Pseudobacteroides sp.: one gene and its partner. The protein of the gene in region 1 interacts with the protein of each later gene in a pairwise test. Links are inferred from orthologs where the notes say so. Each region holds a gene or a part of one and is shown on either strand. Other genes may lie near its edges.

Region 1 (15,887 bases):
ACATTGTCAGGAAAGCTATTGAGATGGCCGAACGTAACTTTGAAGGAAAATAACCTCGTCAAATCGCTTATAATAAATACTTTGTAGTTTTAGTTTAAGCGAAAAATAAATTGTTCAATAAAATAGGATAGCTGGCTTTTTGCCGGCTATCCTATTTTATAAAGGTTGCAAAATCACATTGGGATTAGCTTTGTTCAGTAATTTTAGATATCCAATCTTATTTGGTTATCTTCCCGGTCTTCATCCTTCAGATAGCAACCCACTGCGGGAATGTTTTTTGTCCTGTAGTAGTCGAGGCTATTGAAATTAACTTCATTGATTGTTTTTACTTTTGTAAGCGTACTTCCCTTTTTAGAAAGAAGCACCTGAACGCCTTGAGAGTCTCTCGTAGTTTTGGGATTTATCGAGGAGGTATTGAATATCAACACCTTGTCAATATTGCTGTAAGCTACAAGATCAATATCTTCATTAATATACATAATGCTTATAAGAGGCGACAGATTGGAATATGCATTAGCCAGTTTTTTACGATTGGTTTTTGTAGCATAACTGTTTAAATCAATTTTGGCTGCTTTTCCATTTTCAAAGAAGAACAGCATATACCCCTTATAATCATCCGTTGCAGTCAGGTAAATGATCTTTTCATCAGCTTCCAGTTGAAGCACATTGGTAAGGTATTCGCCAAGGCTACTTGCCTTGCAGTCATTAAGCTCGTATGTTTTCATCTTATAGACCGTAAATTTGTTGGAGAAAAGGAGTAAATCCGATTTATTATGGGACTCCAGCTCCTGCATTATAAAGTCATCATCCTTAAGCTTGTGATCAGGACTTGTACGCAGTGATGTAAGAGCGATTTTCTTTAAATAGTTGTGGTCTGTAAGGAAAAGCTTTAAATTGTAATCCTCAATAAAGTGCTCATGGGTTATCTCCTCTATATGATGTTCATGGATTATCTCAGTACGCCTGTCATGACCATATTTTTTCATGACTTCAGAAAGCTGCTTAGTAATAATTTTGCGAATCTTCTTTTCGTCGCTATAAATCTTTTCAAGCTCTTCAATGTCCTTCTGCAGGTTTTCAATTTCGCTGACCCTGTTTAAAATGTACTCCTTATTCAGGTTCCTGAGCTTTATTTCAGCAATAAACTCAGCCTGGATATTATCAATTGTAAATCCGTTCATAAGGTTGGGAATTACTTGTGAATCCTCTTCTGTTTGCCTTATTATCTTAATTGCCTTGTCAATGTCCAAAAGTATTTTTCTAAGACCTAAGAGAAGATGGAGTTTATCTTTTTTCTTGCCAATATCAAAGAGGGTTTGACGTTTTATGCAGTTTATCCTGAAAATTGCCCACTCTCTGAGTATTTCCCTGATTCCCATAACCTTCGGACTGCCATTTACAAGGATGTTAAAATTACAGCTAAAAGAATCCTGCAGCGGGGTAAGTTTATACAGCTTATTCATTAACGCCTCGGGATCAGTATTTCTTTTAAGATCCAGAGTGATTTTCAGACCGCTCAGGTCTGTTTCATCGCGAACATCGGTTACGTCTTTTATCTTACCGTCCTTGACACAGTCAATGACTGAATCTATTATTGATTCAGTGGTTGTGGTATAAGGTATTTCATAAACCTCTATACAGTTGTTTTCCTTATCGAATTTGTACTTCGCACGGAGCTTGAAGCTGCCCCTTCCTGTATTATATATGTCATTTATGTCCTTTTCCACATAAATCAACTGACCACCTGTTGAAAGATCAGGGGCTTTCAAATATTGTAATATATCAACATTCTCATTGTTTATAAACTGTATGGCGGTCTCGCAAACTTCCCGTAGGTTAAAACTGCATATGTTGCTTGCCATTCCCACTGCTATGCCTTGATTTGCATTAACAAGCAAATTGGGGTAGGTTGTAGGAAACAAGGTGGGTTCCTTCATGGTACCGTCATAGTTATCTACAAAGTTAACAGCATTTTTTTCCAGATCTCTAAAAAGCTCCTCACAAATCTTATCAAGCTTAACCTCTGTATAACGAGGAGCTGCAAATCTCATATCCCTTGAGTACTGTTTCCCGAAGTTTCCCTTTGAATCTATATAAGGGTGAAGTAAAGCATCATTTCCCCGGGTCAATCTCACCAGTGTTTCATATATAGCCATATCACCATGGGGGTTGAGTTTCATTGTCTGGCCTACAACATTGGCAGACTTGGTTCTGTTCCCAGTAAGAAGGCCCATTTTGTACATGGTATAAAGAAGCTTCCTGTGGGAAGGCTTAAATCCGTCTATTTCGGGTATTGCCCTTGAAACTATGACACTCATAGCATAAGGCATGTAATTTTTCTCAAGCGTCTCAACAATTTTTTGCTCAATTTTATTTTTATGTGACATTGCGTATTTTCTCCTTAACTGTTTAAAACAATTAATCTATACATCAATCATACCTTAACTAACATCAATCATCTCAAGGTACTTGTAACCATGCTCTTCAATAAAGCTCTTTCTTCCCGGTAGATTGTCACCAAGAAGCAAATCAAAATACTCTGCGGTCTTTTTGTAGTCATCAGGTACAACTTGTATAAGCCTGCGGGTTTCCGGGTTCATAGTGGTTTGCCACATCATTTCAGGCTGATTCTCGCCAAGACCCTTTGAACGTTGGATTGAAAACTTCCCATTCATTTTAGCGGTAATTTCTACTTTCTCCTTGTCCGAATAAGCAAAATAAGACTTGTTTTTATATGTTATCTCATATAGAGGAGACTCAGCTATATAAACTTTTCCTTCCTGTATGAGAGTAGGGACCAGACGGTACAGCATGGCAAGTATCAGTGTACGTATCTGGAATCCGTCCACATCAGCATCGGTGCATATTATTATTTTGTCCCAGCGAAGATTGTTCATGTCAAAGGTGTTAAGATCCTTGTTATGCTTCGAATTTATTTCAACTCCGCACCCTAAGACCTTTAAAAGATCCACAATAATATCGTTTTTAAATATGCTGTCATACTCGGCCTTGAGGCAGTTTAATATTTTTCCCCTTACTGGCATAATTGCCTGAAACTCTGAATCCCTGCCAAGCTTACAAGAGCCTAAGGCTGAATCACCCTCAACTATATAAAGCTCTCGTTTTGACAAGTCCTTTGTCCTGCAGTCAACGAACTTTTTTACGCGGTTTGAAATATCAATTGTGCCGTTTAGCTTCTTTTTTATATTTATCCTCGTTTTTTCTGCTGTTTCTCTACTGCGTTTATTTACAATTACCTGTTCTAATATTTTTTCACTTTCCATTCTGTTTTCTATAAAATAGATTTCCAGCTGCTGTTTTAAGAAATCCGCCATTGCTTCTTGAATAAATTTGTTGGTTATGGATTTCTTGGTCTGGTTTTCATAGCTGGTAATTGTGGAAAACGAATTGGTTACCAGTATAAGGCTGTCCTGAATATCTGTAAATGTGATCCTTGCTTCGTCTTTATTGTACTTGTTTCTTGCTTTTAGGCATTTGTCAATTTCATATACCAAAGCAGCCTTTACTGCTTTATCAGGTGCACCACCGTATTCAAGGAAGCTGGAATTATGGTAGTATTCAAGAAGATTAATTTCATTATTGAAGCAAAAGGCAATCTGTATTTTAACCTTATACTCCGGTTTATCCTCCCTGTCTCTTCCTTTTGTAGATGTTTCATAGAACTGTACATCGGTAAAGCTCTTGTCACCGCTAATTTCTTTTATATAATCAACAATACCGTTTTCGTAATAGAATTCAAAGCCTTCTCCGGATTCTTCATCAAATAGCTTGAATAAAATGCCTGAGTTAACTACCGCCTGCTTTTTAAGGACTGTTTTGAAGTGCTCTAGTGGAATGTTTATATCTGTGAATACTTCCAGGTCAGGCTTCCACTTTATGCAGGTTCCTGTGCTTTTATAGCTGCATTTTTCTTTTTTCAAGCCGCCTATGTTTTCACCCTTTTCAAAGTGAAGATCGTGTTTAAACCCATCTCTGAAAACAGTGACATCCATATACTCGGAGCTGTATTGAGTTGCACAGCTCCCCAGACCGTTTAACCCAAGACTGAATTCGTAATTTTCCCCTGAATTGTTTTTATATTTGCCTCCGGCATAGAGTTCGCAGAAAACCAACTCCCAGTTGAACCTTTCCTCTTTTGGATTATAGTCAAGGGGAATTCCTCTTCCGTAGTCTTTAACCATTATGGAATTATCATTAAACCTTGTTACCTCTATAATATTGCCATAGCCTTCCTTTGCCTCGTCTATGGAATTTGAGAGTATCTCAAATACCGAATGCTGGCATCCTTCAAGGCCGTCAGAACCGAATATAACTCCTGGACGCAGTCTAACCCTGTCCGCCCCTTTTAATGAAGATATACTTTCATTACCATACTTGTCAGCTTTGGTGTTCTTTGTCATTAATAACCATCCTTTACCATTTTGCTACACTATATGATTTTATTGAATTATCAGTATTTTTGCAATACCTTTAGTCTTTGAAATTATTTCAACATAATAATTATTGCACGAACAGGTGTTCGTGTCAAGCGTAGTTGAGATATGAATGGGAAAGTTTCATTATTGTCCAGGAAATAGCTGTGCGGATTAAGAATGGAATTTATTTGGTCCCGTTACATGTGGAAACTGTAATTTATCATGGCGGGCTTCTATGGTTTTAAATCCGCATTGCGGTTTCATCTGTAAATGTTATAATAGGATTTGTAAATCTTTTATATAAAAATCAAATAAATTAATGATTTTTATATTGGTGATTGGTGATAAATAATTTTCCAGGGGTGAAAAAATGCGAAAAAGAATATTAGCACTATTATTTGTTTTAATTTTTTTATTTACACAAGTCTGTGACGTATATGCCAGGAGAAGCTATTCGGGAAGCAGAAGTTCTCGAAGCTCGGGCTTTTCAAGTTCAAAAAGCTATTCCGGGTCTTCCAGTAAAAGTACTAAGAGTACCAAGAGCTCTTCCGGATATTCGGGGTCATCAAGCTCTAAAAAGAGTTCTTCAAAGAGCTCAAGCAGCTCTGGAAGTTCGAGCGGTTCGAAGAGTTCCGGAAGCTCAAGCGGTTGGAGCAGTTCCAGCAGTTCGACCGGAAGTGCTTCAAAAAGCAGCAAGTTAAATTCCTCAAAGAAAACATACATGGAGGATACTTATAAAAAGCAGGCATCTGTTAAGAAGTATAATGCCAGCTTAAATGCGGATCAGAAAAAGGTTTATGATTTGTCGATGAAGAAAAAGTATAATGTAAGCAACAGGATGGATTTTGAAGAAGCTTTGAAGACAAGGCCCCAGAGGATAAATTATTATAGCTCCAGGACTGTAATAGTCAACTATAACACAGGCTATTTCAGAAGTCCTTTCTCCTACGGGTATGCATCAGTCGGGCCCTGGGATTTGTGGTTTCTTATGAGAGCATCCGAACTATTTTGGTATCATCATTGGATGGACATTCATCCGTACAAAAACTACTTTGATGCTGCACATTTTGCTCAGATGGAGGCGAGGGTAAGGGCATTGGAGGCAAGAAACATAGCAAGGGATGACGACTATTTAGATTCTGATGTTGATCCTGATCTCCAGTTTTCAGACGATTATCAGCGAAGAAATGTTGATACTATCTATTACTCTAACAGATATCCTTCAAGAGTGGGTAATCCAATAGTAACAATAATAATAATACTAATAATAATTGTAATCCTTATAGCTATCATAAGGAGAGTTTCGCGGCCTAAAAAACCAAGGGGTCAGAGCAGGATGTATTAATATGATTGTTGCATTAATATGACTGGTACTCAAAAAGGAGGCATAAAATGTTCGGATTTAATAAAAGCTCGGTAATAACAAAAGTGTATAACCCATTGCAGATAACGCCAAATTCCATGGTTGAGTTCAATGTGGGAGAGCTTAAAAACAAAGGTATTTTCAAGTTTATGAAAGTAATTGAGATGAATGTAGGAGAAAAGTCCTATTCAAGATATGTTATATATTCAAAATCGGAAAACACCGAGTATGTCCTTGAGGTTTTCAAGGATAACAATGATAGTTTGGAAACTTACTTATACAGTATGGTAGATACCATACCCTTTGATGAGGATTTTTTGTTTAACGTGGCTGGTCAAAGATATCTCACATCACCGGAAGGGGATGAGTATGAGAGATGCTATATGCCTGAGGAAGAAGACCGAATCGATGGAATATCAGGACGGATCAGGGTTTATGATGTTCAATCGGAGGATGTAGAGCGTGAGATACGCGTAAAGCTGTGGGACTACAGCAGATCTGTGGACGGCAGGGATGAATACCTAAATGTTGAAATGCTTGAGGATACAGGAATGTTCAGGATCTTTGTCGGAGAAATGATTGAAGATATATTCTATAAGGTTTATCAGGGAGAATAATACTATTTATAAGGAGGGGTAGTGATGGATTTACGAGGCTACTTGGAGTTTTTAGGCAATAACTTGTTATTTAATATACCTATTATTTTAATAGGATTCATACTGGGATGGTTTATGTATTCTAAGATAATTCTGCGAAAAATAAATCTAAAGGACGCATTGTTTGAAAAGGATAACCTTGCAGCATGGATTGAGTTTTTAGGGGCGTTTATATTCCCCACTCTATACCTGGCAGCAAAGGCAATTGAAGGACCTGCTCATGAAGATGTATTTATGGATCTTTTGATTTGTATTGGTTATGAAGCAGGATTTATAGTCCTTTTTACCGTTTTGCGTCTGTTTTCCAACCTGGCAATAAGACAGATAAGCCCGCCGGATATTGAAGGCAAAATAAGCCTTAACAACGAGGTTTACAATCAGAAAAACGTAGCTGCTTCATTGTTTTCAGCAACGCTTTCAATTGTATCGGTAAGTGTAATAATGTTTATGGACTTCATGCCGGAAGAATTATTTTCATCTCTCTTTAAGATGCTGACGGTTGTTGTTTATTCATTAATGGCACTGATTGTATATGAGATGGTTTTAAGATCAAAAACAACTCTTTTTAAAGAAATATTCGTAGATAATAACCCTGCAGCAGGGGTGGCACTTGGAGGGTTTGTTCTGGCAGTTGAAACTATCCTGACTCATATTATACAGTATCAGTTGGAGTTTGATTTTATCGATCTTATGGTGGTATGTGCTATCGGGCTGGCGGTTTTTCTAGTATTGGCATATTTAATGAAATGGATTTTTGCAGCTATTTTGAAGGTGAATATATGGGCGGAGGTTTATGAGCAGAACAATATGGGAGCTGCCATAGGCCAGGTTGTTTTATATGTTTCCATAGCCAACATAATTATACACTTTTTAAAGTAGAATATAAAAATTAAAAACCTCTTGTTCCGACGAACAAGAGGTTTTTGTTTTAGTTGCGGGAGCTGGACTTGAACCAACGGCCTTCGGGTTATGAGCCCGACGAGCTACCGACTGCTCCACCCCGCGATAATTTAACGTGCTTTAATAATGTAACACACATTCTTGCAAATGTAAATGTTAATTTTTGGGTTAGCTTAATACTTGGTCAATATAAGTATATACACTTTAGTGATTTATTATGCGTGAAATATTGTTATTTGATGTTTTTCGGGCAAAAAGAAAGAACAAGATGAATCAATGAAAAATATTATTTTATCTTAGTAGACCTAGGTGAAATAAAAGACCAAGTCAAAGCTGCCTATAACAGACTTATGAGCTATTTACAGTATTTTGAAAAGTTTTTTGATTTAACAAATTATTTTAATTAAGTTTGTTTATTATGTAGGCTGGAGAGGCGTATCTATAGGTTATTCTAGGTTTATACATCAATTAGATATGCCTTTCAGCTTTCCATATTGTGTGTTAGAATTAAATTATAATTTATAATATAGCATAAGGGGCATATGTGATGAGACAGGGCAAAAGGTTAGTTTCAATGATTATTATAATTACGATAGGATTGCTTTTATCTTCCTGTGTAAATATTACCGGATTATTAGGCAGTTCGGACTGCGATGGTAAATTATTTGACGGTATTAAATATGAAAACCTGGAGATGATTAAGGAAGCTATTGATGATGGAGCTGACATAAATAAGTTGAAGGGAATCATTACTCCGGAGACCAATCCATTATGGCTTGCATATAATCATGCACAAAACAACAATTTAAGAGTGCCTGAGTATCTTGTTAAGATTGGGGCAGATGTTAATTATACTACATCTGAAGGTTCAACTTATTTATTGTGGGCAGCAAGTAATATAGATGTACATAAATGTGAATTTTTAATAAAGCATGGAGCCAAAATTGATATAGAGTGTAATGGCTACACTGCACTTGAACGTGTACTTAATAATAATGGTAGGGCAACAGCGACAGAAAAAAACATCGACACAATAGTTACTATGCTTTTGGAACATGGGGCTAAAATCAGGCCTGTTACGTTAAAAGCTGCATTGGAGGGAAGAAGTACATATATTACACCAAACCTGGGAGTACAGAAAAGGATACTGGAAGGCCTAATAAAGGAAGGATACCAATCAGGGCTTGATCCTACTTTGGAGGCAGCAATGCTTGGACAATCATCAAAACTAATTGAATTTGTAAAAGAAAATAAAATTAAAAGAGACGATGAGTGGAAGATATTATTTTTTACTGCTGCTTTTGGCAGTGTGGAGACAATCAAACTGTTGGAATTAAAAGGACTTGACTTAAGCTATACTGATAAGAATAAGTATACGCCTCTTATGATTGCCTCGTATTATGGGAACCTTGATGTTGTTAAATATTTAGTAAGTAAAGGGGTTAACATTCAAGCACGAGACTCAAGCGATAACTCAGCTTTGAATTTTGCAGTAATTAATGGTCAACTTGACACGGTTGAGTATTTGATAAAAAGAGGATCGAACATTAAGCCATTTGAGCCTGAATTGGGAGGAGAAGTCAATGTATTGTTTGACGCTGCTGAAAACGGAAATGTTAAAATAATTCAAATGATACTTGATCATGGTTTTCCAGTAAATGATGATGTCTTATGGAGAGCTGCTCAGAGAGCATGCACAAAGAAAAATTATGAGGCATTTAAATTCTTTTTGGCTAATGGTGTTGACCTTTACAAGAAACATGATGTTTATGGCGATTTATTTCCAGTCCTTTCTGACTTAAATGATATTAAATTCTTTCTTGATTTAGGGGTAAATATTAATGGATTCAGGAATGAAGGAGACTTTCTAAGGGGAGCTATTTCTTATGGAAATGCAGAAGCCGTGGAATATTTGCTCAAGAATGGTGCAGATATGGATGACATTGATGGATATAGTGCTTTAATGACTGCAATTTCTGTCGGGGATTTTAATATTGTTAAAATGCTAGTGGAGAAAGGATCTAATCTGGAGTTTCAAAATGAGTGGAATAACCGGAATACAGCAATAATTACGGCTGGTGAAAATGGGAGCAGGAACATACTGGAATATGTAATAAAAAAGGGAGCAAACATCAATTACCAGAACAATAAGGGTGAAACTGCATTAATACGAGCTGTTTCCTGCGGCTGGGAAGATAACGTCAGAGTTTTAGTTGAAAATAAGGCTGATATGAATTTGAAAGACAAAGATGGACGCACAGCTATGGATTATGCTAAAAATTTAAAAAACAAAAACATAGCTAAAATTCTAAGCAAGGTAAAATAACTTAATGAAAACAAAAAGGAGAGCTAAGCTCTCCTCTAAATTACCACCTGTTACCACCGCCGAAGCTTCTTCCGCCGCCTCTGTTGTTATTGCTTCTCTGCTGCTTTCTTGCTCTTCTGCAGTCAGGACATCTTTGTGGTTCATTTTCAAATCCCTTTTCTTTGTAGAAAGCCTGCTCGCTTTCATTGAAAATGAAATCTGTGTTGCAATCCTTGCAAGTTATAGTTTTATCAGCCATGTCTATATACCTCCCTTTATTTATTTGGATCTAATTATTCCTGACTTTTCACTCCAAAAAATTAAAGAGAGTTATATTCAGAAAATCAATCCGACTTATATAGAGACTAACTTCATAAGTATATCACAATATTTTATATTAAGCAACATTTGTTAAAATATTTCAAAATATTTACAAGTTATTTACAAAGATAATAAACGTTTATCATAACTTTAAAGATAATATACTTTATACATGCATCCAAATGTAAATACCTGACTAAGATAATCTTACATTTGCAGCTTGCGGACCACGCTGGCCTTTTTCCAAATCAAATTCAACTTTTTGGCCTTCTGAAAGTGACTTATAGCCCTCTCCTTTAATTGCAGAGAAGTGTACAAAAACATCTTCTCCGTTATCCCTTTCAATAAATCCAAAGCCTTTTTCCGAACTAAACCATTTCACTGTACCAATCATTCAGTACTGTACCTCCTAAAAATCTAATGATTTAAGCATGTAAATACCATGCTTACTAGTATATTATGTCAAAATATTACGTTGGTTATTCATATTTTGTTGTATAAAGGTTTATAAATTTAGTTAAACTCATTCATTTGTTAAAACATTTCACTTTTATGCCGATAAAAATATTGGTTTGATTCTTAAAATAAAGGAGCAGAATCAATGTTTATAAAACCTGGTGAAATTATCTCCATAAGCCATCATTCAACCAATGTTTTAAGGAGTCAGGTAATTGATGTACAGGATCATGAAAGTGGAAGACAGCTTATAACTGTTAAAATCATGAGAGAGTTTGCAGACTGCATGTTGTTTGAAGGCGATACAATAGCCATAGCTTTCAAGTGCAGTGATAGTATTTATACTACAAGCTGCCATATCGTTAATATAAATATAGATAAGAATGCATTAGAGCTGGTGGTAGAAAACGAAGAATATGTTATTAATAACAGGGCCTTCGAAAGATTTCCGGTATCATTGTACTCCAGCATATTTTTAAGAAACGGCAAGTCTGAATTTATAGCTGTAGTGAAAAACATAAGCTTTAATGGTCTTTTAATATGCTCTAAAAAGGATATTGAAGCCAAGCAAAATATTGATGTGAAAATGTATCTGGATAATACTCCTGTTAATTTAACAGCAGAGATAGTTTGGTCCGCGAGAAATGAATATGTGTATGACTATGGGCTTAGAATTATTCACATGGAGTATGGTCAGCAAAATGTGTTGAGAAGGTACTTGGAAAAACTTAAGTCCCAACAGGAGTGTATAATTGAAGGAGACTAATAACATTATTTATAAAAATATTTAACTTTATGGTAGGAGGGGCCTTGCTGACTGGCATATGTATGCTATAATATAAATTATTTACTAAATACCTAAGTATTCTAGGGGTGAATTTTATTAATATAATTGGAAATCTTGAATCCATTAGGGAATCAGTACTTACTGAAATTGAAGGCATTTTTGATATGACTTTTGAATCGGGAGACCTGATACCTCAAGAACTTGTTCAAAAGCTTACTTTTTTTACTCAAAAAATAAACAGAGAAATTGCTGTTTATCTTGACAGAAAGGGAAATGTTACCGATATTAGCATTGGAGACAGCTCAACGGTATCACTGCCTGAGCTTGAGGGACGCAAAAGCAAAATGCGGCTTTCAGGTATACGGTGTATTCATACCCACCCAAACGCTACAGGGCAATTATCATCTGTAGATATAAGCTCCCTGGTAAATCTCAGGCTTGATGCTATGATTGCTTTGGGAGTAAAGGATGGAGAGCTCACTGAGGCCTATGTTTCCGTAGCTTCAAGGGATGAATCGGGGGAATTTAACTCTGCGGATATTTTTGGGCCTTTTCAGCCCCAAGACCCTGAGCTGGATTATATATTCGGGCTTATACTTGAGCGGGATAAAAACAGCAAATCTGCCTTCTATGAAAATGATCTTGAAGCGGAGAAAGCTATTCTTGTAGGTTTGGAAACGTTGTCCGGTAGGATGATCGGTGATAAAAGTGAAGCGGAGAGATCCCTTGATGAGTTGGAAGAGCTTGCAAACACTTCCGGTGCTGTTGTTATAGACAAAATACTTCAGAAAAAGCCTGTTAAAGATCCTGCCTTCTATATCGGAAGAGGAAAGGCAGAAGAGATAGGGCTTTTGTGCCAGGCATCAGGGGTGGATACACTGATTTTCGATGTGGAGCTTTCTGGAGCACAGGTTAGGAATATAGAGGATGTAACAGGAGCAAAAGTTGTTGACAGGACTACTCTGATACTGGATATATTTGCCCAGAGGGCACGATCTAAAGAAGGCAAGCTCCAGGTGGAGTTGGCACAGCTAAAGTATAGGCTCCCCAGACTTATCGGTATGGGAGGTCAATTATCAAGGCTAGGTGGAGGTATAGGTACAAGAGGGCCAGGGGAAAAGAAGCTGGAAGTTGACAGACGTCATATTAGAAGGCGGATTAACTTTCTCGAATCTGAGCTCAACCAATTAAGTATAAGAAGAAGCCGTACAAGGGAAGCGAGAAAAAAGAATACGGTCCCTTCGATAGCATTGGTGGGCTATACAAACGCAGGCAAGTCAACTTTAATGAATAAGCTTTGCAATTCTGATGTGTTTGCTGAAGATAAACTTTTTGCAACATTAGATCCAACTGCAAGAAAGTTTCATCTAGCTGATGGTAAAACTGCCCTCCTTGTTGACACTGTAGGATTTATCAGAAAGTTGCCCCATGAGCTGGTGGAAGCGTTTAAGTCTACATTGGAAGAGGTTGTGTATTCCGATGTTTTGCTGCATGTGGTGGATGCGGCTAATGAGGAGGCCGAAGAGCAAATTGCTGTTGTCATGGGTATATTGGACAGCCTGGAAGCTCTACAAAAGCCCATGGTTCTGGTTTTAAACAAGGTTGATATGCTTGAGGGCACGCACAATATCAGAATACCTGATAGAGATTGTAAAATTTATGAGATTTCAGCAGTTACAGGGCAAGGAATCCCAGAGCTTATTTTAGGAATTTCGGAATTGCTTTCGGAGAATGAAACGGACGTAGAGTTTACCATACCATACAGTGAAGGATGGGTTCTGCCGTACCTATATGAAAACGGGAAGGTGTCTCAAACTGAGTATATAGAGGATGGAATAAAGGTTAGGGCTGTAATTAGAAACACAAAAATTGATAAAATTAAAAAGTATTTATAAGGATTAAAAAGATTTTACTTTTGATATATAAAAAAAGTAAGATCTTTTTTATTAATTAAAACTTTTCATTGAATTAATGTACAATAAATAGTAATATAATATATAAGAAGTAATATTTTCTATTTTAACAAATTAAAAGCATTAATAATTGTTTTTAATAAAATCTAAAACTTGCATTTAATATACTAAAGCTAATATTCCCATAAAATTAATTTTTAGGTGCTTTTGGGCTATTGCACCTTGAAATACGTATTCATAATATAATTGAAAGGGGTTTTATATATGCTTGTAAGGAATTGTGCAGGTGGAGTTGTTTTTTACAACAATAAGGTTTTTCTTTTAAAGAACGAGAAGGACGAGTGGGTTCTACCAAAAGGTATTATTAGAAAAGGTGACTTTTCAAGTGAAGTAGCCATAAGAAGAGTAAAGGAAGAGGCCGGAATATCTGCTGAAATAGTAACAACTGCTGGATGTACAAATTACGAATTCTTTTCTGTAACACGTCAAAGACCTGTCTATAACAAAATTACTTGGTATATAATGAGATCCTCAAATGAAGATTACAAAATTAATACTGATGAGCAATTTACTGACGGCGGTTATTTTGAAATTGATGACGCCATAAGACGTATTACTTACAGTCAGGATAAATCCCTTGTTAACCTTTCTTTTAAAAAAATTAAAGAGATTGAATGTATTACAGTTTAGGAGATAAAAAATATAAAAATAAATTAATTTTATTTAAATTCTTTAATCAATAAAATATTAGTGCTAATATAAAAGATAGCGGTAGATAAAATATTGCTATCTTTTTAGTGTACAAATAATTTATAGGAATGAGAGTAAGCACGATTGGTTAAGGAATATAAAACAGTATTAAATGAAGCAGTGGCACAAATAGAAGAAAAAAAGTCCAAATTTATTGCATCGGTAAAGCCTGTAATATGCGAAGAAGAAGCGTTGGAATTTATTAACCGGCTCAAGACACAGTACTGGGATGCTACCCATAACGTATATGCCTATCATATATGTGCAGATAATGTGATCCAACGGTTCAGTGATGACGGAGAACCTTCCGGTACCGCAGGAATACCTGTTCTTGAGGTCATAAAGAGAACGGGTATACAGAATGTAGTAGTTGTGGTAACAAGGTACTTTGGGGGGACATTGCTTGGGGCAGCAGGGCTTATCAGGGCTTATGGCAAATGTGCGGCAGCAGGAATTGAGGCAGCCAACATAATAAAAAGGCTGTTGTGCCAGCAGGTTACTATTATAGTTGAGTATACTATATTTGGAAAAGTACAGAACAGGTTAATGGCCGGTGATTATATCATAAAAGAAATTAATTATGAGCAAGATGTAGAATTAACAGTGTATATCCCTGTTGATATGGTAGGGGTGTTTATAGATAATATGACCGAACTAACTAATGCAAGAGCAATTGTTGATGTTAAAGGTGAGGTTTATGTAACTGTAGATGAAAATGGAAGGATTATAGAAATTTAAGAGTTACCATATAACTCACATTTTAATATATATCCGAAAATTCGATATTTATTGCCTCTATTATCCTATGCCCGTTGCTGGAATTAACCGTTACAGGCTCCCTTGACTCACAGTTTAATAGTACGGGCAATTCTATTATGAATTCGCTTCCATGGCCCTCCTCGCTATTTAGGCTAATGTTTCCGTTGTGAAGACTTACAAATGATTTTACAAGAGAAAGCCCGATTCCACTGCCTTCGTTTTCGCGGGTCAGACTGCTGTTTGTTTGCTTAAAACGGTCAAAAATCTCTGAATGAAGACTTTTAGGGATACCAGGACCTGTATCCTTTACAGAAACAAGAACACTGTCTCCATTTCGCTTTATATTTATAAAAATTTTACCTCCTGCCGGAGTAAACTTAATTGCATTCGATAACAGGTTTAGTATTATTCTTTCTATTTTATCCACATCCACCGACATGAATATTTCTTCTTCTTCGGTATCGAATTCCATTATTAATCCCTTTTGATTTGAGTAAGGCGCAATGGATTGTACAATTTCCTCAATCAAATACACTATATTATAATTTATTGTATTAAGTTTAATAAAGCCTGAATCCATTCTGGTTATGTCAAGCAGATTGTTTATTAGCCTTAGTAGTCGATAACAGTTATGCTTGATAGTTTTATGGTATTTTGATGATTTTCTTTTATCGTTTATGTAAGGAGGGCATTTTGCTTCAATCAATTGTATAGCCCCCAGAATAATACTTATGGGTGTCTTTAACTCGTGAGATATGTTGGAAAAGAACTCGGTTTTTCTTTTGTCATTTTCAGTCAGTTGCTTATTGAGTATGGTTAGTTCTTCTAAAAGCTTTAGTTGAGAAGGAGCCAAATCTGGATGTAATTCCTTCCCGCAATCCTCGCGGGAACTTTTGCTCGAAGGATTGTGTTTCAGAAATTGTATAATAGCTAACGAAGCTACCAGTATTACTATTGTAATAAGTTGTATAAATATAAAGCTATCAGAGCTCAGCATAAGGCTGCTGTAAAGAAAGTAGAACAGAGCAAAAAAAACGATGGCAACAGATATGACCATTAATAGCTTTATCAATATTTTGTAGGTATGGTTTGTTAATTTTATATGATTAAATCTTTTAGGCATGTAATTAACTCCTTCGATAACCATAAAATAACATATATATAATACATAAACAAAGAAAGAATGTAAATATATTTCTCGAAATTATATTTATAATTGTAAAAGCAAAAAACGACTTTAT
Region 2 (15,875 bases), on another replicon or contig:
TTTGATGGCCCTGAAATTAAGGGAAAAAGAATTGGCGTTATAGGTCTTGGAGCAATAGGCGTTATGGTTGCAAATGATGCTGTTTCATTGGGTATGGAAGTTATAGGATATGACCCTTTTATTTCGGTTAATGCGGCATGGGGGCTTTCAAGCAGTGTAATTAGAGCAACCAGCCTTGATCAGATTATGTCTACATGTGATTACATTACTGTACATGTTCCGCTTGGGTCTGAAACAAAAGGAATGTTCAATAAAGACAAGTTTGCTATAATGAAAAAGGGAGCAAGGGTAATAAATCTATCAAGAGGAGGTCTTGTTGTTAATAAAGACATGCTTGAGGCTCTGGAAAATGAAACTGTAGCATGCTATGTGACCGACTTCCCTGAAGATGAATTGATTGGAAATGATAAAGTCATTACTATACCTCATCTTGGAGCTTCAACACCTGAGTCGGAAGAAAACTGTGCTGTTATGGCTGTTAATCAGGTTAAGGACTATCTTGAAAGGGGTACAATCAAGAATTCAGTTAACTTCCCGGATTGTGATATGGTGAGATCAGGAAGCACAAGAATATTAACCGCACACGAAAATGTTCCTAACATGGTAGGACAGGTTACAACTATACTTGCTAACAATAAATTAAATATTGCAGACATGCTTACTCATCATAAAAACAATATTGGGTTTAATATGATTGACGTAGACGGAAAAGTAAATGAACAGATATATCAAGCTGTCAAGAGTATTCCTGGGATTAAGATGGTTAGAATTATTGAGTAATAAAGGCAGAAAGTTTGCAGGCCTTCTTTGAAGCAGCCTGCAAACTTTTTTGTATTTTAAGAAATTGTTGTCTATGTTATACCACTCTAAGGAATTATAGTTTACTATGACTTGAAAAGTAATCATTAATCCAATATAATAAAAATTGTATGATAGCACCGCCAATTAACAAACAGGAAGAGGGCTGCAAATGGCAATCGTATTATTATCAATTTTTAGTTTGTTCCTTGGAGTATTATTAAATATAATTGCATCAAGAATTCCTAAAGTAGTGGAAAATGACATTGAAGACGTTACATGGGCTTGGCCTTTTTGTAGATCATGCAGCACAAAGCTCAAACCGCTTCAAATGCTTTTCCCAATAAACCTCTTTTTACATCACGGAAGATGCGGCAAATGTGAAAGTAAAATATTTGGCAGACCCATTCAGATTACTCTGTTTGCCCTTGTTGTTTGTGTACTCTTGTATCTAAAGTTTGATTTTACAATACAGTTTTTTGCATTTCTTTATCTGATGTCAGTATTGATAGCAGTGTTTTTTATTGACATGGACTACTATATTATTCCTGACGATTTGTTGTTTGCAGGTCTGGGGGGTGCACTTCTGGTATTTGTCTATAATCTTTTTTATGAGTTTCCGATTTATATGGATAGAGCCTGGTGGAATCCTGTACTTGGGGGGGCCTCAGTTTCTCTTGTGCTTTTATTAATAGGAATAGTTGGCCTATTTATTTACAAGACAGAGGCAATGGGATTGGGAGATGTAAAGCTTTTCATACCAATTGGGATTTTCCTTGGCTGGCGGATGGTAATAGTGTCATTTATACTTTCAGCAATCATTGGCTCACTAATATCAATTGTGATGATGATAATCAGGCGTAAGAAGCTTAGAGAAGCTATACCATTTGGACCAGCTATCGTATTGGGTACTCTTGCCACCATCCTTTATGGTACTGATATATTAAATTGGTATTTACAGTTTAATAATTATTAAACAATCTTAAATTTTATCCGATAATAAATAAGTTAATATATGTTTTTATTATTTAAGTTTTACTGGCAGTTTATCATCCACCCAATTAATGAGGAGGCTGATCCCTTATGATTTCCAGAATTAAAAGCTGTGGATTGGTTGGCATTGATGGATATGTTGTGGAAATAGAAACTGATATAAGTAGCGGAATTCCCTCCTTTGATATTGTAGGGCTTGGTGATGCTGCTGTTCGGGAGTCAAAAGAACGAGTCAGGGCTGCCATAAAAAATTCAGGGATGGAATTTCCTGTGAGAAGGATTACTGTAAACCTATCCCCGGCAAGTATAAGAAAGGAAGGATCCCATTTTGATTTAGGCATCGCCTTGGGTATATTATCAGCCACAGAGCAGATAAATACAAGTGAAATACATAAATATATGTTTATAGGTGAGTTGTCACTAGACGGTCAAATAAGACCTGTTAATGGTGTTTTGCCTATGGCTGTGCGGGCAAGGGATGAAGGGATTGAAAACATAATACTATCAGTGGATAATGCTGAGGAAGCAGCAGTTGTCAAAGGGGTTAATGTTCTTCCGGCAGTGAATATTATCAATGTAATAAGGCACTTGAATAAAGATATGGAAATTAATCCCTACACTATAGATATCGATAGACTTTTTTGCAAAAACACCGAGGATGAACTTGATTTTTCTGATGTTAAGGGTCAGGAAAATGTTAAAAGAGCTTTGGAAGTGGCTGCGTCAGGTGGTCACAACTGTTTACTTATCGGAAGCCCAGGTTCTGGGAAAACTATGATTGCCAGAAGAATCCCTTCAATATTACCGTCCATGACATTTGAGGAAGCCCTTGAAGTTACTAAAATTCATAGTATAGCGGGAACTCTTCCTGCAAAGACACCACTTATGACTAGAAGACCTTTCAGATCTCCACATCATACAATATCACGCTATAGCCTTATAGGCGGAGGAAATGTCCCCAGACCTGGGGAAATCAGCCTTGCCCACTACGGAGTTTTGTTTTTGGATGAGGTACCGGAGTATGGCAAAGAAGCACTTGAGGTTATGAGACAGCCTTTGGAGGATGGTTATGTGACCATATCAAGATTGAGCGGAAGTATTTCATATCCTTCAAAAACAATGCTTGTTTGCTGTGGTAATCCGTGCAGATGCGGTAATTTACTGGATGAAAGCAAGGAATGTTGCTGTTCACCAAAGCAAGTACAGCAATATCTTGGAAAGATTTCAAGTCCCCTTATGGACAGAATTGATTTGCACATAGAAGTAGCTGGGGTACAATATGCAGACCTGGACAGTACCCAATCCGGGGAAAAATCCCATGTAATTAGAGATAGGGTAAATAAGACTAGAAAAATACAGGTTGAAAGATATAAAGGTCTTGGAATATTTTCCAATTCCCAACTGACTTCCTCCCTGATAAGCAAATACTGCAAACTGGATAATGAAGGAAAGGCACTTTTGAAAAACGCCTTTGAGCGATTGGGGCTAAGTGCAAGGGCACATAACAGAATATTAAAGGTAGCCCGCACAATTGCCGATATGGATGAGAGTGTTGATATCAAGCTACAGCATCTGGCTGAGGCAATTCAATATAGAAGTCTGGACAGAAAAGTCTGGGGAAGATAGAATTCTGAAAGGGAGATTATTTATGGGAAGAAGACCGAATATTGGTTTCTTTGTAAATGAAATTGATGGAGATTTTCAGACGCTTTTCTGGACGTCAATAAGAAAAGCGGCAGAGAAGCTGGATGTCAATCTGATCACTTATGAGGGAAGGATTCTATTTAATACTGATAATATAAGCGGAGAGCATAACATAGTTTACAAGCTTGCTGATGCTGCAAGACTTGATGGCCTTATAATAGCAACAGGGACTTTGATAAATAAGGTTTCAATGGACTGCTTTATTGACTATATCAAAGAGTTCCAAGGTATTCCAAAGGTCTCTATATATGAAAATATTCCGGGTGTACCCAGCATACTTGTGGATAACAAAAAAGGCATGAAAAGCTTAGTGGATCATTTGGTAAATTATCATAAATTTAGAAAGATCGGGTTTTTGAAGGGGCCTTTAAGTAATGATGAAGCCAATGTAAGGTTTAGTGCATACATAAGCGTTTTGGAAGAAAACAAGATCGAGGTTGACGATAAGATAATTTTTAGCGGTAACTTCCAGTCGGAGACCGGCTGGGAAACAGCAGAATATATAATAAAAAATAATATAAAAATTGATGCCCTTGTATGTGCCAATGATGAAATGGCAATTGGAGCCATTAAATATTTCAGAAGCATGAACCTTGATTATAAAGATAATTTTGTGGTATGCGGTTTTGATAATGCTCACAATTCGGCAATAATAACACCTTCACTGACCACTGTAAGTCAGCCTATGGACATGATATCCGAAAAGGCTATTGAGCTGCTTATTGAGGAGATTAACGGTACAGAAGTATCTGATGTGATAAAGCTTCCTACCTCCATGGTAGTAAGAGAATCCTGTGGATGTAGTTCAAATACCAATAGATCTTCTACCTTTTCGGATTTTTATATAAGGGCAATATCTAATTTTAAGATCCATGAAAATTTACAAACCTATAGCCTTGAAACACTTTATGATCTCTTAACAACAGCGTTAAAAAAGTTAAACATCAAAAGCTGTTTTATTATTAAATACCAGGAAGGACCCATAAATCTTAATAGCACTATACCGGATTTTTCAGAGCTTATGTATGCTTATTATGATAACGAAAGACAAGTATTACAGGACATGTTGTTTAAAACAAAGATGCTGGTGCCTGATAACTTTATACCTAATAACAGGCAGTTTACATATCTTGTAAAGCCATTGTTTTTTAATAGTGAACATTTTGGTTTTGTTTGTTTTGAGGTTGACAGTGATGATGTTATAAATTTTGAACTTTTAAGGGGACAGATAAGCAATACATTAAAAGGTGCACTTATGCTTTTAGAAAAGGAACGAATGAGTGAACAATTAAGTGAGCAGGAAAGAATGTCAACTTTAGGTCAGTTATTAATCAGCATAGCCAATAATATAAAATCACATATAATGACAATTGCAGGCTCAACCGTTGCACTGGATTCTCTGGTAGAAGAATATGAAAAGTCAATTGATGACAAATCCGTAACAATGGAAGATCATCACGATATAGCTAAAGATATGGGTTCGTGGATAGAAAGAATTGATTCTACTTTAAGGTATATGACTAATGTTTTGGATCAGATCAATGACCAGTACGCCAAGTTTACAACAAAAAATATGGACAGCTTTAGCATTAGCGACCTTATTGAAGGTATTAAGAATCATATAAGAAAGTCTGAAATTCTGAGTACTCAGAAAATTAATATAAAAATAGAAACGAATCCTGAATTGAGAATAGCAGGAGAAGTTATAAACTTGCTTCAGGTAATTGACAATATATTGATTAATGCAGCTCACGCCAATAAAGAGAATGATTCGGACATGATTGAAATAAGATTTGAGCAGTTAAAAGGCTGCATTCTTATTTCTGTTAAAGATTATGGAACTGGAATACCTGAGGGAATAAGGTCATCAATTTTTAAAAAGATGGTTACTACAAGAGGCAAAAACGCTACAGGTATCGGGCTTATGCTTTCATACTCTACAATAAAAGGAAGATTTGGCGGTGACTTATACTTTAACATAGATGATACAGCGGGAACAACGTTTTATATTAAGCTCTTTTTATAGAGCTTTTGATCAAGTCTAGGCACCATCAAAAAATAACTTCCGATATAAATTTATTAATCATGCCTCAGGAAATAACAAATAAGGAGTGACAGGATTTGAATACTTCTAGCATAATAAAAGTACTTATTCATAGCAATGATACATCTTTTTTGCCAGAGGAAAAAGAGCTTCTGCAAATGCATGAGGTAGATTTGCACTTTTTTAGCGACAAGCTGGATATGCAGGATGCATTAAAATCCGGTAATATAGATATGGTGATCCTAAGTACAAATAATCCTGATCATTCGGAAATGTCAATGATTGAGTCAATAAGGAATATAAGTTCTACAGTAGAAATAATTTTGTTGGTCGAAAGCGATGAATTATTCCCAAGTTTGGATATGTTTACGGCATACGATATACACAGCTGCTATATAAAATCAAGTTTAAAAAATAATTTGCTGATAGAAGTCCTTTCTGCAAAGAAATCATGCATGCAAAAAAGACAAATATGTGCCTTGCTAGAGGAGCAGCAGTCAATTAAAGTTAAGATGAAGGAAATACATGAAACCCTTATTGATAATGAGAGATTGTATTTCATAGGAAGAATAACAGGTAGTATATCTCATAATATGAAAACTCCGCTAATGTGTATCGGCACTTCCATCCAGACTCTTAGGGAACTTATAAATGAATACAACCTTTCTATTGGAGATCCTGCAGTTACAAATGAAGACCATAAAGAAATAGCAAAAGATATGGAATCCTATGCTACAAATATTCAGGAATACTATTTTTATCTTCGGGATTTGGTCCAAACCTTAAAGGATCAAACCGTCTCAAGGTCAATATCACCATACAATTCTTTTACAGCAGCCGATTTGATAAAGAGGCTTGGTATTATTATAAAAGATGAGCTGAAAATACATAAGTGCGTATTAAATCCTCAGTATAACATAAGTGATAATGCTTTATTTAAGGGAAGGCTTATAAGTCTTATTCAAGTTATAAACAACCTTATTATTAATTCCGCTCAGGCATATAAGGATGGGGGCATAATTGATCTGATGATAGATAAACAAGGGGATGAGATAAAAATACTAATAAAAGACTACGCTGGGGGAATTTCGGAGAATATAAAGGATAAACTGTTTAAGGAAATGGTCAGCACAAAGGGGAAAGACGGTACAGGACTCGGTATATACAGTTCATATCAGATTATAAAAACCGAGTTCAAAGGAGACATTAAGTTTGAATCCCATGAGGGTAAAGGAACCGCATTTACAATTTCCATTCCAAATGTAAATAATTAGTCGAGTTTATATAGTTGAAAATTAAGGCCAGTTATTCTATAATTTCTGTTGTAAATAAAATCATAGAATAATGAGGCCTGTTTTTATGGGAAAAGATTTTTTGGAAATTGATTTGTATAAACCTATACATGATTTGTTTGTGAAGGAAGGCTATGAGGTAAGGAGCGAGGCCCATTACTGTGATATATGTGCAACCAAGGATGAACAGCTGACAATAATTGAACTCAAGAGAAACTTAAGTGTTGAATTGCTAGCACAGGCAGTAAAGAGGCAAAAGCTTGGTGATTTTGTTTATATTGCTGTTCCCAAGCCAAAAAAGCTTATAGGTACATCCAAATGGAAAGATATATGCAATCTCATTAAAAGGCTTGAGTTAGGATTGATTCTTGTTTCATTAGAAGGCAAAAACCTTGTGGAAATTCCTATTTCACCAAAGCCCTTCGATTTTCAGGCGAGCAGACAAAAAAGTAAAGATAAAAGATTGAAGCTTGTTGAAGAGCTTAAGGGTAGAACTATGGAGCTGAATGTTGGCGGCAGCAGAGGAAAAAAACTTGTAACAGCTTATAAGGAAAACTCGCTTCATATAGCATGCTGCCTTAATATGTTCGGTCCAATGACAGCAAAAAAAATTACTCAATATGGAACAGACCCAAATAAAACGTGGAGTATTTTAAATAGAAACTTCTACGGTTGGTTCTATAAACATGAAAAAAGTGTTTATGGGCTCAGTGATGCGGGTAAAAGAGCACTTGATGAATACCCCGAACTGGCAGAGCATTATAAGAACAAAATACTTTATAATGATCAATAATTATATATCAGTTTTTAAATATTATAAGCATTTAAATAGTAATTAATATTTATCCAAATTTTTACGATATATATCTGTGGAACAATATAAAAAAATAAAACACTTAGTATTATAGTCATAAAGTTATTGTTATTTGTGTTTTGTATGGTATAATAGCCTAGTGATTGCATACTTCAATAAAAGAGGTATAAATATGGAAGATGAACTTATATATTGGGTTTGGTTAAATTCAATACCAGGATTAGGCAGCGTTAAATGCGGCCAGCTCCTCAAGTTTTTTGAGCATCCAAAGAATATATGGTGTGCTTCCGAGGCAGAATTAAATAAGGCATCCTTTCTGAATCGTCAAGGGATTAATTCCTTAATGAATGGAAAATACAGAGAAGATGCAATGAAACATTTAAAAGTAGCAAAAGAGCAGAAAATAAATATAATTACTATTAGAGATGAAAACTATCCATATTATTTGAAAAATATATATGATCCGCCGATAATTTTATTTGTAAGAGGGAATATACTAAAAAATGAAAAATGCATTGCAATAGTGGGGGCAAGAAGAGCAACCTCCTATGGGCAAAAGATGGCGGAGACCTTGTCTTATGCTTTAGCTGGTATTGGTTTGACGGTGGTTAGCGGCATGGCAAGAGGCATAGATACTAATGCACATAAGGGAGCAGTACAAACGGGAAGGACAATTGGAGTTTTAGGGTGTGGGACAGATATTGCATATCCACCTGAAAACAGAGGGCTTATTTCGGAAGTGGCCAAAAATGGTGCGGTTATATCCGAATACCCTCCCGGCACACCTCCACTTCCTTCTAACTTCCCTGCAAGGAACAGGATTATCAGCGGAATGGCTATCGGAGTAGTGGTTATAGAAGCAGGTGAAAGAAGCGGCTCCTTAATCACAGCAGAGTTTGCACTAGAACAAGGCAGGGAAGTTTTTGCAGTTCCCGGAAATATAAACAGCATAAATAGCAAAGGTACAAATAGATTGATTAAAGACGGAGCAAAAATTGTTACAAGCGTAGAAGATATATTGGAAGAATTAATTAACTATGGTATAACTGACAACGTTAGGAGTATCAAAAATGACAAGACTTTTGATGAAGCCTTGTTTAAAGGGCTTAGCAGCGATGAAAGAAGACTGGTTGAATGCCTTAAGCTTGAGCCCTTGCACATAGATGAACTTACAAGAAAGAGCGGGTTTAGTGTTAAGGTTGTAGGTTCTCTGCTTGTAATGCTGGAATTAAAAGGGGTAATAGAGCAAATACCCGGTAAAGTTTTTAAGATAAAAGATTAAAAAAGCAGATTACGGAGGATTATGATGGCTGGTAATTTAGTAATTGTTGAGTCGCCTGCAAAAGCTAAAACTATAGGAAAGTTTTTGGGCAAGGGTTATAAAATAACTGCTTCCATGGGCCATGTAAGGGATTTACCGAAGAGCCAAATGGGGGTTGATATTGATAACAATTTTGAGCCTAAATATATAACAATTAGAGGTAAAGGCGATCTTATTGCAAAATTAAAAAAAGAAGCAAAAAACGCAGAAAAGATATATCTTGCCACTGACCCTGACCGTGAAGGTGAGGCTATATCCTGGCATTTGGCCAATATTTTGAATATAAGCGAAGATGACAGGTGTAGAATCACATTTAATGAGATTACAAAAAATGCTGTTAAAAATGCAATAAAGGCTCCAAGAAAGATTGATTTAAATCTGGTTGATGCTCAGCAGGCGAGAAGGGTATTGGACAGAATAGTAGGTTATAAAATCAGTCCTCTGCTATGGAAAAAGGTTAAGAAGGGATTAAGTGCGGGTAGGGTTCAGTCAGTTGCTACAAGACTTATAAGCGACAGGGAGGATGAAATAGAAAATTTTAATCCTGAAGAGTACTGGACTATTGATGCAAAATTGAACCAGATAAAAGGCAAAACTCCCTTCAACGCAAAGTTTCATGGAAACGTGGAAGGTAAGATAGAATTAAAGGATGAAGCAAGGGTAAATGAAATAATTAAATCTATTGATGGCAAGAAGTATGTTGTAACCAAGGTAAAGAAAAGTGAAAAGAAAAGGACCCCGGCACCTCCGTTTATAACAAGTACAATGCAGCAGGAAGCATCAAGAAAGCTTGGGTTTACCACTAAGAAGACAATGATGGTTGCACAGCAGCTTTATGAGGGTGTCGATATTAAGGGCCATGGTGCAATGGGTCTTGTAACATATATTAGAACTGACTCCACAAGAGTATCCAATGAGGCTCAGAACGAGACCAGGGAATACATTAAGGAGAAATACGGAGAAAAGTTTGTACCTCAGGAAACAAGGATTTATAAAAATAAATCCGCTTCCCAGGATGCACACGAATCCATAAGGCCTACTTACGTAAGTATGGAGCCTGATCAAATTAAGGATTCATTGTCCAATGAGCAATATAAGTTGTATAAGCTTATTTGGGAAAGATTTGTTGCAAGTCAAATGTCATCTGCAGTATATGATACATTGAGTGTAGATATAAATGCCGGCGATTATATTTTTAAATCAACAGGATCGAAGGTGAAATTTCCAGGGTTTATGTCAGTATATATTGAGGGCAGGGATGATGAAGGAGAAAATTCCGAAACCAATATACCTGTTTTAGAAGAAGGTGAAGAGCTTGACCTTAAAAAGCTTGATCCCAAACAGCATTTTACTCAGCCTCCGCCAAGGTATACAGAAGCAACACTTGTAAAAGCATTGGAGGAGAAGGGGATAGGAAGGCCAAGTACTTATGCCCCTACCATTACTACCATCCTTGCAAGGGGATATGTCGAAAAGGATAAGAAATTTCTTTTTCCAACAGAGCTGGGCAAAATTGTAACGGATATTATGAAAAATAATTTTAAAGATATAGTGGATGTTCAGTTCACTGCTCAAATGGAAAATAAACTTGATGCAGTGGAGGTTGGAGGCAAAAGATGGGTGGAAATCATGAAAGAATTCTACAAAGATTTTGCTGTTGTATTGAATGAAGCAGAGGAAAGCATTGGCCAGGTAGAAATACCTGTTGAGGTTTCTGATGTTATTTGCGAGAAATGCGGTAAAAATATGGTTGTAAAAATGGGCAGGTTCGGTAAGTTTCTTGCTTGCCCCGGATTTCCTGAGTGCTGGAACTCAAAGCCTATTGTCGAAGAGGCAGGGGTTAATTGTCCAAAATGCGGTGGCAAGGTTGTAATAAGAAAGACTAAAAAGGGAAGAAAATATTTTAGCTGTGAGAATAGAGCTGACTGTGGTTTTATGACATGGGATAAGCCAACCGATGAAAAATGTCCTAAATGCGACAGCTTTTTGGTTTCTCATGCATCCGGAAAGAAGGAGACCATTAAATGCAGTAAAGAAGGCTGCGATTATGTAAAGCCTAAAGAATGATTAGGGATAATTATAAATGACTAAATAATAACTAAATAATAACTAAAGAATGACTAAAGAATAAGAGGAAATGTGGATAAATGACTGACTATATTAATGTTATTGGAGCTGGCCTTGCAGGCAGCGAAGCTGCATGGCAGATTGCCAAAAGAGGTGTAAAGGTAAAGCTTTATGAAATGAAGCCCCGCAAATTTTCACCGGCACATCATCTAGAAACATTTGCGGAGCTTGTTTGCAGCAATTCACTGCGTTCAGCACAGCTTGAAAATGCAGTGGGCCTTTTGAAGGAAGAGATGAGAATATTGGATTCTATCATACTAAGGTGTGCAGATGATACTTCTGTGCCAGCAGGAGGTGCACTGGCTGTCGATAGGACCAATTTTTCCGGAATGGTTACCGATATTTTAAAGAAAACTGAAAACATTCAAATTATAAACGAGGAAATAAAGAGCCTGCCGGAAGAGGGGATTACCGTGATAGCAACCGGGCCCCTTACCTCTGAAGAATTTTCAGGTTATTTAGGTGGTTTGATCGGAAAGGAATACCTGTACTTTTTCGACGCGGCAGCACCTATTATTGAATACAATTCCATTGATATGAGCAAGGCCTTTAGAGCTGCCAGATATGGCAGAGGGTCAGATGACTATATCAATTGTCCTATGAATAAGGAGCAATACGAGCATTTTCTAAATGAGCTTAACAATGCAGAAACTTCCGAGATAAAGGACTTTGAAAAGGATGCTGTTTTTGAAGGCTGCATGCCTGTAGAAAGCATGGCTCAAAGAGGAAAGGATACGCTAAGATTCGGCCCCTTAAAGCCTGTAGGTCTGGTAGATCCCAATACAGGAAAGGAGCCTTATGCTGTAGTTCAGCTGAGGCAGGACAATGCAGAAGGCACTCTTTATAATATAGTAGGATTCCAGACAAGGCTCAAATGGCCTGAACAAAAAAGGGTGTTCGGATTGATACCAGGCCTTGAAAATGCTGAATATCTAAGGTACGGAGTAATGCATCGCAATACTTTTATCAACTCGCCTGGTAAGCTGGACGGAGCATATAGGCTTAAGGATAGGCCAAACCTGTTCTTCGCAGGCCAGATGACAGGAGTTGAGGGATACGTGGAATCGGCCTCATCCGGTATGCTGGCAGGAATTAATGCTGCATTAACCTATTTTGGTAAGGATGTGGTTCTTTTTCCAAAACTTACGGCTATAGGAGCGTTGAGCAGTTATATTTCCAATCCTGCAGTTAAAAATTTTCAGCCTATGAATGTCAATTTCGGGTTGATGGACAGCTTGGATGTCAGAATCAAAGACAAGAGAAAGAAAAACTTTGAAATATCCCAGAGGGCCTTAGAGAAGGTACGAGAAATAAAAAGTCAGATTGAAGAACGATTTAGTTCATAAATAGCTATATTACAGTAAATTAATAGACTGCCTGATGTCCATTATATGGTGCCAGGCAGTTATTAGTATTATCTCCAGAAATATATAATTGCATATATTTTTCCAACTGCATTTTTTGTTGAATTTCATAGAAAATTATGATATTATGTATTTATATGACCAAGATATTATCTTCTTAGTGCATTTACATATCAAATTTAAGCTTTTTGTAAAGAGAAACCAAAAGTTTTGTCGAAATTTTGCCATATGAAAGATTAATCATTTTTTGTTACCATTAATACAATTAATACAATTTTTTCTTTTATTTTAGGGTGTGATAGGAAAATTAAAGAATTCCACTGGAAGGGGGATAACCTATGGTCGGATGGTTATTCAACAATGCAAAAATATTGGAAAAAGCAATGGATGGTACAGTCTTAAGGAATGAAGCAATCACACAAAATATCGCCAACGTTGATACACCGGATTATAAAAGAAAAACAGTAGCTTTTGAAAAGGCTTTAAGCGATGCGATGGATAAAAGCAGCTTTAGGGGCTATCGTACAGATAAAAGGCACATCCCCATTGGAGGAAGCAATGTGGATAATGTTAATATAAGTGTCACAGAGGATAATTCCGCACTTCAAATGAGACTTGACGGTAATAATGTTGACATTGAGGCAGAGATGTCTTTGATGGCAAAGAATAACATATTGTATAACGCATTGACGCAAAAACTTTCAGGAGAATTTAGAAAGCTTAAGTCGGTAATAAGTGAAGGGAGAAAATAATATATGGGATACTTCAGTTCTCTTGATATAAGTTCTACAGGGCTTACAGCCCAACGACTCAGAATGGACATAATATCCCAGAACATTGCGAATGCCGAGACAACGAGAAGTGAAAACGGACTGCCGTATAGAAGGAAGCTTGTGGTATTTGAGGAAAAGTCGGCATCGGCACCATTTTCAGAGTATTTAAGTGCTAGCAGCAAAAATAAGATAGCAGGCAATGGTGTCAGGGTAAGTAACATTGTTGAAGACTCTTCTCCATTAAAAAAGGTTTACAACCCCGGACATCCTGATGCTGACAAAGATGGTTATGTAAACATGCCCAATGTGGATGTTCTTACGGAAATGATAAATATGATTTCTGCCACAAGATCCTATGAAGCCAATGTTACTGCTATAAATACCACAAAAAGTATGGCTCTTAAAGCACTTGATATCGGTCGTTAACATATCGAATAGATTAATATGGTATTAATAAAATAAAGTATATTCTACATAATTATCTAGTAAAAACTACTATACATGGAGGATGTTATGGCTGTTAACTCGATAAACGGTTTTAATGCAATATCCCCTGTTACTTTTGATAAGAACATCCCGGTCAGTGAAAATAAGGGATTAAATTTTTCGGAGATTTTTAATAATGCCCTAAACTCCGTTAATGAACTACAGGCCCAATCAAAGGAGCTTACAAATGATTTGGCAGCAGGAAGGACTGACAATATTCACGAGGTCTTGATTGCCGGAGAGAAGGCGGATGTAGCCTTACAGCTCACTATTCAAATCAGAAACAAAATTCTTGATGCATATACTGAAATAATGAGAATGCAGATCTAAAGTTTTAATTAAATAAAATCAAAACAAGAAAGTTAATATGGCAATACCTGAACGGAGATAAATGGAAGATTATATTAGGGGTTAATGGGTATCAAATCTAGGATTGGAAATTTTTCACGGAAGAGAAAGCTCTGTAAAAGGTGGTGTAATTATGCCTGAATTTATTTCAAGGCTACAGCAAAAAGCTGCTGAATTATGGAAAGTTCTCGATAAGTCCCAGAAAAGGCGGATTTATATTATTTCTGCCATTCTGGTGACTGTTCTTGCAGCGAGCATAGTTTTGGCTACTCGTACAAGCTATGTGCCGCTTATTAAAAGTTCCAATCAAAAAGATATCAGTGAGATGACTAAAATTCTCCAGGAGCAGAATATAAAGTTCAAGCTGGATCAAAATTCAGGAACTATTCTTATAAATTCAAAAGACAATAACAAAGCACAGGTAGCATTAATTCAGGGCGGATATCCTAAAAGCGGCATGACCTTTGAGGATGCTTTCAGCTCCATAAAAATAAATACTACCGAAAGCGACAAACAAAAGCTTTGGCAACACTATGACGAGTCAACATTAAGCACAAAACTAAAAATGCTGGCGGATAATATTGAAGATGCAAGCGTCACTATATCCAAACCTGAAGACACTCCGTTTATAATTGACAAGAAGGATAATGAAAAGCCTTCTGCAAATGTAATTATCAAACCGAAGAGTGAGCTTACTGAGAAACAGGTTCAGGGTATTGTCATGATGGTTGCATCAAGTGTTATTGGGCTAGAACCAAAGGATGTCACTGTTCTTGATAATAATCTGAATATTTTGAATAACCAATCGGTGGACAGTACAATAAATGAGGCAAACAATCAGTATGATATGAAGCAAAAGATGAAAGTGACACTTGAGAACAGTGTATATAATCTTTACAACAAGGTGCCCCTTGACAGCTTTGAAAGCATTAGGGCTGTTGTAAATCCTGTTCTTGATTTTGATAAACTTAAAAGGCAGACAAGTGACATTTCAAACGGTACAGGTCTGGATGGTCCCGCCATTATCAGCTCCGAGAGGACGAAGGAGAAGCTTGTTAACGGAGAAGCAGGGGGAGTTCCCGGAACCGACACAAACCCGGGAGATACCACTACATACCCATTAAATTCCGATGGCAATTCTACATATGACAAGTCATCTGAGAAGATAAATAACGAGTATAAGAGAACAGTTACAGATGAGGAGAAGGCACTGGGTGCCTTAAATATGGAGAAATCATCCATGACCGTTGCATTATACTATGGAAGAAGGGTTAAGGATGATAAGAATATCACTGCTGAGTTCATCGAGTCAATTAAGAGCGATGTGAGCAGAGCTACAGGAATACCGGCAGCTAACATATCGGTTAACAAATATAAAATGGCTCCTGAAACCATTGAAGTTAAGTCATTAGCCGACACAATAAAGGAGCTTGTCAATGCTTATGGGTTCTTTGCATTGCTGCTGCTTTTAACTATAGGTCTTATGATTGCACTTATACCGAGAAAGAAGAAAAAGGAAGCACCACAGGAGGCGGCTCCGGCGGCCGAGCCGGCTTTGGCTGCAGCAACAACAGGTGGCTTTGATGTAACGGTTGGAGATGAATTTGAGGATGAAATCCAAGAAATTGATATGGAAGAGAAATCTGAAGTTAAGAAGCAGATTGAAAAGTTTGTAAAACAAAAACCTGATTCTGTGGCACAGCTCTTAAGAACATGGCTTTCAGATGATTGGGAGTAATATATAGATAATAAAAAGAAACTTAGCCGAAAAATTGCTGGGGGGATAAAGGTGAGCCGTAACAGTACCGGAT

Evidence for each region.
Region 2: the proteins of VIO64_RS14305 (region 1) and topA interact in binary tests that used the Escherichia coli proteins (3 or more experiments, as listed by UniProt). The link is inferred for Pseudobacteroides sp. from one-to-one orthologs.

Annotation. Positions count from the first base shown.
Region 1 is NZ_DATCTU010000093.1:21,621-37,507, forward strand. Bases 12,848-15,798 are described here. They hold VIO64_RS14305 (YigZ family protein), read left to right. Parts: upstream 12,848-13,971; coding sequence 13,972-14,625; downstream 14,626-15,798. Other genes in these bases: hflX (GTPase HflX), read left to right, coding at 12,848-13,119; VIO64_RS14300 (NUDIX hydrolase), read left to right, coding at 13,402-13,827; VIO64_RS14310 (HAMP domain-containing sensor histidine kinase), read right to left, coding at 14,648-15,769. Also shown: VIO64_RS14240 (small, acid-soluble spore protein, alpha/beta type), read left to right, coding at 1-53; VIO64_RS14245 (DNA topoisomerase (ATP-hydrolyzing) subunit A), read right to left, coding at 204-2,387; VIO64_RS14250 (DNA gyrase/topoisomerase IV subunit B), read right to left, coding at 2,442-4,421; VIO64_RS14255 (hypothetical protein), read left to right, coding at 4,807-5,781; VIO64_RS14260 (hypothetical protein), read left to right, coding at 5,829-6,416; VIO64_RS14265 (hypothetical protein), read left to right, coding at 6,441-7,334; VIO64_RS14275 (ankyrin repeat domain-containing protein), read left to right, coding at 7,903-9,681; VIO64_RS14280 (zinc-ribbon domain-containing protein), read right to left, coding at 9,722-9,919; VIO64_RS14285 (cold-shock protein), read right to left, coding at 10,178-10,375; VIO64_RS14290 (PilZ domain-containing protein), read left to right, coding at 10,583-11,203; more of hflX, read left to right, coding at 11,389-12,847.
Region 2 is NZ_DATCTU010000032.1:59,428-75,302, forward strand. Bases 8,554-11,492 are described here. They hold topA (type I DNA topoisomerase), read left to right. Parts: upstream 8,554-8,951; coding sequence 8,952-11,033; downstream 11,034-11,492. Other genes in these bases: dprA (DNA-processing protein DprA), read left to right, coding at 8,554-8,927; trmFO (methylenetetrahydrofolate--tRNA-(uracil(54)-C(5))-methyltransferase (FADH(2)-oxidizing) TrmFO), read left to right, coding at 11,114-11,492. Outside these bases: VIO64_RS04805 (3-phosphoglycerate dehydrogenase family protein), read left to right, coding at 1-780; VIO64_RS04810 (A24 family peptidase), read left to right, coding at 971-1,774; VIO64_RS04815 (YifB family Mg chelatase-like AAA ATPase), read left to right, coding at 1,882-3,417; VIO64_RS04820 (substrate-binding domain-containing protein), read left to right, coding at 3,440-5,521; VIO64_RS04825 (sensor histidine kinase), read left to right, coding at 5,617-6,813; VIO64_RS04830 (DUF2161 family putative PD-(D/E)XK-type phosphodiesterase), read left to right, coding at 6,899-7,624; more of dprA, read left to right, coding at 7,818-8,553; more of trmFO, read left to right, coding at 11,493-12,439; flagellar basal body rod protein FlgB, read left to right, coding at 12,796-13,209; flagellar basal body rod protein FlgC, read left to right, coding at 13,213-13,656; flagellar hook-basal body complex protein FliE, read left to right, coding at 13,744-14,046; flagellar basal-body MS-ring/collar protein FliF, read left to right, coding at 14,198-15,802; flagellar motor switch protein FliG, read left to right, coding at 15,854-15,875. UniProt on the Escherichia coli protein: Releases the supercoiling and torsional tension of DNA, which is introduced during the DNA replication and transcription, by transiently cleaving and rejoining one strand of the DNA duplex.